DNA from 2 places in the Anoxybacillus sp. B2M1 genome. Region 2 is predicted to be linked to the other one. Evidence: a T-box and tRNA genes for the amino acid it is inferred to sense, from the RefSeq annotation. Region 2 holds a T-box; the other holds one or more tRNA genes.
The links. The T-box of region 2 lies ahead of serS (serine--tRNA ligase). A T-box ahead of a tRNA ligase gene usually reads a tRNA of that ligase, here a tRNA-Ser.
Positions count from the first base shown of each region.

Region 1: it has a tRNA-Ser gene. The T-box ahead of serS (serine--tRNA ligase) is inferred to sense a tRNA for this amino acid. The anticodon was not compared.

Region 1 covers NZ_CP015435.1:3,253,193-3,257,041, forward strand. Annotated here, with positions in the region: rRNA gene GFC28_RS15830 (23S ribosomal RNA) at 1-1,508, shown strand, start outside; rRNA gene rrf (5S ribosomal RNA) at 1,889-2,005, shown strand; tRNA gene GFC28_RS15840 (tRNA-Asn) at 2,168-2,242, shown strand; tRNA gene GFC28_RS15845 (tRNA-Ser) at 2,247-2,337, shown strand; tRNA gene GFC28_RS15850 (tRNA-Glu) at 2,352-2,423, shown strand; tRNA gene GFC28_RS15855 (tRNA-Val) at 2,430-2,505, shown strand; tRNA gene GFC28_RS15860 (tRNA-Met) at 2,543-2,619, shown strand; tRNA gene GFC28_RS15865 (tRNA-Asp) at 2,632-2,707, shown strand; tRNA gene GFC28_RS15870 (tRNA-Phe) at 2,720-2,795, shown strand; tRNA gene GFC28_RS15875 (tRNA-Thr) at 2,963-3,035, shown strand; tRNA gene GFC28_RS15880 (tRNA-His) at 3,055-3,130, shown strand; tRNA gene GFC28_RS15885 (tRNA-Gly) at 3,336-3,406, shown strand; tRNA gene GFC28_RS15890 (tRNA-Ile) at 3,414-3,487, shown strand; tRNA gene GFC28_RS15895 (tRNA-Asn) at 3,755-3,829, shown strand; tRNA gene GFC28_RS15900 (tRNA-Ser) at 3,832-3,849, shown strand, end outside.
Region 2 covers NZ_CP015435.1:2,640,341-2,644,189, reverse strand. Annotated here, with positions in the region: gene pdxS (pyridoxal 5'-phosphate synthase lyase subunit PdxS) at 67-951, shown strand; gene pdxT (pyridoxal 5'-phosphate synthase glutaminase subunit PdxT) at 970-1,548, shown strand; T-box leader at 1,606-1,822, shown strand; gene serS (serine--tRNA ligase) at 1,878-3,152, shown strand; tRNA gene GFC28_RS12925 (tRNA-Ser) at 3,404-3,496, shown strand; gene GFC28_RS12920 (deoxynucleoside kinase) at 3,625-3,849, opposite strand, start outside.

The DNA.
Region 1 (3,849 bases), 610 kb from region 2:
AACAGGTAGAGATTCCTGTACCACCTCCTCACCGTTTGAGCAATGGGGGGACGCAGGAAGGTAGGGTGAGCAGGCTGCTGGAATAGCCTGTCCAAGCGGTTAGGCTGCCAGATAGGCAAATCCGTCTGGCGTCCAGGCTAAGCCGTGATGGCGAGGGAATCCAAGTACCGAAGTCCCTGATCCTCCACTGCCAAGAAAAGCCTCTAGCGAGGTGAGAGGTGCCCGTACCGCAAACCGACACAGGTAGGCGAGGAGAGAATCCTAAGGTGCGCGGGAGAACTCTCGTTAAGGAACTCGGCAAAATGACCCCGTAACTTCGGGAGAAGGGGTGCTCTCTTGGGTGTTGAGCCCGAGAGAGCCGCAGTGAAAAGGCCCAAGCGACTGTTTAACAAAAACACAGGTCTCTGCGAAGCCGAAAGGCGAAGTATAGGGGCTGACACCTGCCCGGTGCTGGAAGGTTAAGGGGAGCGCTTAGCTCAAAGCGAAGGTGCGAACCGAAGCCCCAGTAAACGGCGGCCGTAACTATAACGGTCCTAAGGTAGCGAAATTCCTTGTCGGGTAAGTTCCGACCCGCACGAAAGGTGTAACGACTTGGGCACTGTCTCAACGAGAGACCCGGTGAAATTATAGTACCTGTGAAGATGCAGGTTACCCGCGACAGGACGGAAAGACCCCGTGGAGCTTTACTGCAGCCTGATATTGAATTTTGGTACGTCATGTACAGGATAGGTGGGAGACAGAGAAGCCAGGACGCCAGTCTTGGCGGAGTCGCCCTTGGGATACCACCCTTGTCGTACTGAAGTTCTAACCCGCACCCCTGATCGGGGTGGGAGACCGTGTCAGGTGGGCAGTTTGACTGGGGCGGTCGCCTCCCAAAGAGTAACGGAGGCGCCCAAAGGTTCCCTCAGAATGGTTGGAAATCATTCGTAGAGTGTAAAGGCAGAAGGGAGCTTGACTGCGAGACCTACAAGTCGAGCAGGGACGAAAGTCGGGCTTAGTGATCCGGTGGTTCCGCATGGAAGGGCCATCGCTCAACGGATAAAAGCTACCCCGGGGATAACAGGCTTATCTCCCCCAAGAGTCCACATCGACGGGGAGGTTTGGCACCTCGATGTCGGCTCATCGCATCCTGGGGCTGTAGTCGGTCCCAAGGGTTGGGCTGTTCGCCCATTAAAGCGGTACGCGAGCTGGGTTCAGAACGTCGTGAGACAGTTCGGTCCCTATCCGTCGCGGGCGCAGGAAATTTGAGAGGAGCTGTCCTTAGTACGAGAGGACCGGGATGGACGCACCGCTGGTGTACCAGTTGTCCTGCCAAGGGCACCGCTGGGTAGCTATGTGCGGAAGGGATAAGCGCTGAAAGCATCTAAGCGTGAAGCCCCCCTCAAGATGAGATTTCCCATTGCATAAGCAAGTAAGATCCCTCGAAGATGACGAGGTAGATAGGTCCGAGGTGGAAGCGTGGCGACACGTGCAGCTGACGGATACTAATCGATCGAGGACTTAACCAATACGAAAAGGGGAGCAAGCTCGCTTGCATCCATAGGGCGTTCAAGCTTCTGACGGACAAGTCAGGAGACTTGGACAGAAGAAGCGGAAACGACCGTAGGATGCAGCTTGCGGAACTAGACAATACGAAAAGTGGAAGCGAGCGCTTAGCGCCGGAAGGAAAATGTTCTTCCGACGAGACATGCTTGCATGTCGATGGAGGAAGGTGATTTTCCACGAGGCGCTGCGAGCTGGAACTAGACAATACGAAAAGTGGAGCAAGACATCAAGAAAAGCATCGCCTATCCTTTCTGATCTGTTATCTAGTTTTGAAGGAACCAAAAAGTTCTTGACATGGGCGAAATGCTCGTTATAATAATACTTGTCTGTTTGAAATAACAAGCCTAGTGGCGATGGCGGAGAGGTCACACCCGTTCTCATCCCGAACACGGAAGTTAAGCTCTCCAGCGCCGATGGTAGTTGGGGCTAACGCCCCTGCAAGAGTAGGACGTTGCTAGGCTTTATATTAAACATATTCCGCAATCGCTCAGCGACGAGCATTTCCTCTCTGAGCAAACAGCGAGTTGCCTCGACGCATTGTGCTTCTTCGAATGTCTTGAAGAGGAAGAGGCAGTAGAAAAATACAAATAATGATTCGTTAGTTTTTGTGTTTATCTACTATTCCGCAATAGCTCAGCGGTAGAGCAACCGGCTGTTAACCGGTAGGTCGTAGGTTCGAATCCTACTTGCGGAGCCATTTTGGAGAGCTGTCCGAGTGGTCGAAGGAGCACGATTGGAAATCGTGTAGACGTTAACAGCGTCTCAAGGGTTCGAATCCCTTGCTCTCCGCCACTATTTCATGTAATGGCCCGTTGGTCAAGTGGTTAAGACACCGCCCTTTCACGGCGGTAACACGGGTTCGAATCCCGTACGGGTCACTTTTGGGAGGATTAGCTCAGCTGGGAGAGCACTTGCCTTACAAGCAAGGGGTCGGCGGTTCGATCCCGTCATCCTCCACCATACATACTATTGATTGAAAAAAATATAATTTTGTCATCGCGGGGTGGAGCAGCCTGGTAGCTCGTCGGGCTCATAACCCGAAGGTCGCAGGTTCAAATCCTGCCCCCGCAACCAAATAAAACGGTTGGTCCCGTAGTGTAGTGGTTAACATGCCTGCCTGTCACGCAGGAGATCGCGGGTTCGAGTCCCGTCGGGACCGCCATAGAATATGTATGGCTCGGTAGCTCAGTCGGTAGAGCAAAGGACTGAAAATCCTTGTGTCGGCGGTTCGATTCCGTCCCGAGCCACCATTTATTTTATCCAATGCATCTATGAATGCCGGCTTAGCTCAATTGGTAGAGACGAGCGAAGCATCGGTGAAATGACTGCGAGTTGCCTCGACGCATTGGACATCTTGAAATGTCTTGAAGAGGAAGAGGCACAGAACATGTGTTTTATGGTTAGTTCTATAGATAAAGCCGGCTTAGCTCAATTGGTAGAGCAACTGACTTGTAATCAGTAGGTTGCGGGTTCAAGTCCTGCAGCCGGCATCGATTTATTAAAGTAATGGCGGCTATGGCGAAGTGGTTAACGCACCAGATTGTGGCTCTGGCATTCGTGGGTTCGATTCCCACTAGTCGCCCCATACATATTATCCCAAGACATTTGTGATAAAAGATTTGATAATCGCGCGGATGTAGTTTAATGGTAAAACCTCAGCCACGAGCGATACATCATTGAATAGGCGACGAGTTGCCTCGACGCACAAAGCATCTTAGAATGAACTGGTAGAGGAAGAGGCATGGTATATCGGGACACTAGAAATTTGTAATAAAAAATTTGATAATTATGCGGGTGTAGTTTAGTGGTAAAACCTCAGCCTTCCAAGCTGATGTCGTGGGTTCGATTCCCATCACCCGCTTGTATACGGGCCTATAGCTCAGCTGGTTAGAGCGCACGCCTGATAAGCGTGAGGTCGGTGGTTCAAGTCCACTTAGGCCCATCTTTCTTTTTGTAAAGCGTTTTCTTTGCATAAAGTTTGGTGACATGTGTTGCCCATCTATAGGTGTTCTGTGAATTTCTTCTATAACATTGGTCAGTTAGCTTTTGTTTTCATCTACTATTCCGCAATCGCTCAGCGACGAGCATTTCCTCTCTGAGCAAACAGCGAGTTGCCTCGACGCATTGTACTTCTTCGAATGTCTTGAAGAGGAAGAGGCAGTAGAAAAATACGAATAATGATTCGTTAGTTTTTGTGTTTATCCACTATTCCGCAATAGCTCAGCGGTAGAGCAACCGGCTGTTAACCGGTAGGTCGTAGGTTCGAATCCTACTTGCGGAGCCATTGGAGAAGTACCCAAGTGG
Region 2 (3,849 bases):
TTATCGCTTTTCTTTCTTTTTTCATGAAAAAATACGACTACATGAGGTTATTAGGAGGAATCACAAGTGGCTATTACAGGTACAGAGCGTGTCAAACGCGGAATGGCGGAAATGCAAAAAGGCGGCGTTATTATGGATGTGGTAAATGCTGAACAAGCAAAAATCGCAGAAGCTGCTGGAGCTGTAGCGGTTATGGCATTGGAGCGCGTGCCAGCTGATATCCGGGCTGCAGGCGGTGTTGCTCGTATGGCAGATCCAACTGTAGTGGAAGAAGTAATGAAAGCTGTTTCCATTCCGGTAATGGCGAAAGCGCGTATTGGTCATTATGTGGAGGCAAGAGTTCTTGAAGCGTTAGGGGTAGACTATATTGATGAAAGTGAAGTTTTGACTCCTGCTGATGAAGAATTCCATATTGATAAACGCCAATTTACCGTACCATTTGTGTGCGGATGTCGAGATTTAGGGGAGGCAGCTCGTCGGATTGCTGAAGGCGCATCGATGCTGCGGACAAAAGGAGAGCCGGGAACAGGAAATATTGTTGAAGCTGTCCGCCATATGCGCAAAGTGAATGCTCAAGTGCGTAAAGTTGTGAGCATGAGCGAAGATGAGTTGATGACAGAAGCAAAAAATCTCGGCGCTCCGTTCGAAGTGCTGCTTGAGATTAAACGATTAGGCCGGTTACCTGTAGTTAATTTCGCAGCGGGTGGAGTAGCGACTCCTGCGGATGCTGCTTTAATGATGTACTTAGGAGCAGATGGCGTATTTGTAGGGTCTGGTATTTTCAAATCAGAGAATCCGGAGAAATATGCGCGTGCGATTGTTGAAGCAACGACTCATTACGAAGACTATGAACTAATTGCTCATCTTTCTAAAGGGTTAGGCGGGGCGATGAGAGGAATCGATATTTCGTCGTTATTACCTGAACAACGCATGCAAGAACGCGGCTGGTAATCAAGGGAGAAGGTTAAGATGATAAAAATTGGCGTTTTAGGTTTGCAAGGAGCTGTCCGAGAGCACGTTCAGTCGATTGAAGCGTGTGGAGCTGAAGCGGCTGTCATCAAAAAAACGGAGCAGCTTCAAGAAATCGATGGTCTTATTATTCCAGGTGGCGAGAGTACGACGATGCGTCGGCTAATGGATCAATACGGTTTTATAATGCCGTTAAAGGAGTTTGCTGCACAAGGGAAACCCATCTTTGGAACGTGCGCAGGCTTGATTATGTTAGCTAAACGTATTGTTGGATATGATGAACCACACCTTGGTTTAATGGATATTATTGTTGAACGGAATTCATTTGGCCGTCAGCGGGAAAGCTTTGAAGCGGAATTGTCAATTACTGGAGTCGCTGATGATTTTGTTGGTGTCTTTATTCGTGCACCACATATTGTTGAAGTTGGAGAAGAGGTAGAAATTTTAGCAAAGCACGAGGGACGAATAGTCGCTGCGAGACAGGGACAATTTTTAGGATGCTCTTTCCATCCAGAATTAACAGAAGATCATCGAATGACACAGTATTTTATAAATATGGTTAAAGAATCGATGGAATAAAACCATTGCATCTTGCCGAACCTTGTAGTACATTATTTTTATTAAAAGTGAATGAGCGTTAAAGTGATGAAAGGAAATAGTAGCAGGAATGTTTCTCTTCAGAGAATCGGTGGGTGGTGCGAACCGATGGGAAACGCTTGTGAATCCATCCTTGAGCGAAATGCCGAACGCTTGAACGCAAGTAAGCATTTCCGGTGTCAAGCCGTTACCAATTTGAGTGGAAGACATTTTGTCTTCAATTAGGGTGGCAACGCGGGTTACTCTCGTCCCTTGGTTTAATAAGGGGACGAGAGTTTTTTATTTTAGGAGCAAAAAAGGAGGAACAAGAGATGTTAGATTTGAAATTTTTGCGCACGAATTTAGCGGAAGTGAAAGAAAAGCTGAAACATCGTGGTGAAGATTTAACGGATTTTACTCGTTTTGAAGAGCTTGATCAGAAGCGGAGGGAGCTCATTGCTAAAGCAGAGGAGCTAAAAAGTAAACGGAACGAGGTATCTCAACAAATCGCTATTTTAAAGCGGGAAAAGCAAGATGCTGATCATTTGATCACTGAAATGCGTGAAGTTGGCGATCGCATTAAAGTGTTGGATCATGAATTGCGACAAGTCGAAGAGACGTTAGAGATGTTATTGCTTTCGATTCCGAATATTCCACATGAATCTGTGCCGATCGGGGAATCTGAAGAGGATAATGTGGAAATCCGCAAATGGGGAGAACCTCGTGCGTTTTCATTTGAAGCGAAGCCACATTGGGAAATTGCTGATCAGCTTGGCATTTTGGATTTTGAGCGTGCAGCGAAAGTGACAGGAAGCCGATTTGTATTTTATAAAGGATTAGGTGCTCGGTTAGAGCGAGCGCTTATTAGTTTCATGCTTGATCTGCATGTAGAAGAGCATGGATATGAAGAAGTGCTCCCTCCATATATTGTAAATCGTTCTAGCATGACAGGAACAGGTCAATTGCCCAAATTTGAAGAGGATGCGTTTCGAATTGAAAGCGAGGATTATTTTTTAATTCCTACGGCAGAAGTGCCTGTGACTAATCTGCACCGCGACGAAATTTTATCAGCAGAAGACTTGCCGCTCAACTATGTGGCATATAGTGCATGCTTCCGTTCAGAGGCCGGTTCAGCTGGCCGCGATACAAGAGGACTAATTCGCCAGCATCAATTTAACAAAGTGGAGCTTGTGAAATTTGTGAAGCCTGAGGACTCTTATGCGGAGCTAGAAAAATTAACGAGCCATGCTGAGAAGGTGCTTCAGTTGCTAGAACTGCCTTATCGTGTGATGAGCATGTGCACAGGTGATTTAGGATTTACAGCGGCTAAAAAATATGATATCGAAGTTTGGCTCCCAAGCTACGGCACTTACCGCGAAATTTCTTCTTGCAGCAACTTCGAGTCATTCCAAGCGCGCCGTGCTAATATTCGTTTTCGCCGAGATCCAAAAGCGAAACCTGAACACGTTCATACGCTTAATGGATCTGGTTTAGCTATTGGCCGGACAGTGGCCGCTATTTTGGAAAATTATCAGCAAGAGGATGGCACTGTCTTGATTCCAAAAGTGTTGCGTCCTTATATGGGAAATAAAGAAGTCATCCGATAATTATCGGATCAGGAGTAACGGCAAAAATAATAGAAAGATGACTTAAAATGTCGGAGGCAAGTCACTAGCTTGCCTTCCGACTGTGATTTTTTATTGATGCCGTTCGTTTCTATTTACACAGCACAAGGATAGCAAGCAAATGAATTTTGTCTGGTACCACGAATATTTTCTTTATATTTCGAATATGGGGGAAAAGGATGAAAAGTATTGACGGATGTATTTTCGTATGGTAGAGTAATTCTTGTCGATAAGGAGGAGTACCCAAGTCTGGCTGAAGGGGTCGGTCTTGAAAACCGAGAGGCGTCGAGAGGCGCGCGGGGGTTCGAATCCCTCCTCCTCCGCCATCAGTTCGTTTAAAGCACCACTGCGCATAAATGGAGATTGTTATTCGAAACGATTCGTTACTTTATTGTAACGAATTTTTTATTTTGCGCTTTGCCCGCTTTATAAAAAACCGCCTCAGAATAGGCGGTTATCTTTTTAAACAGCGGTATTGATGAAGAATGTGAGCCATTTTTTCGATAATTGGCTCAATGGATTGATCGTCTTCCAATAGATCGTAGTCATTAATATTAATGCGAAGTACAGGGCAGGCATGAAAGCTATTAATCCATTGTTCATAACGATCATACATTTCTTTCCAATATTCTATTGGAGTTTGTTGCTCCATAGGCCGACCGCGCTCTTGAATTCGCCG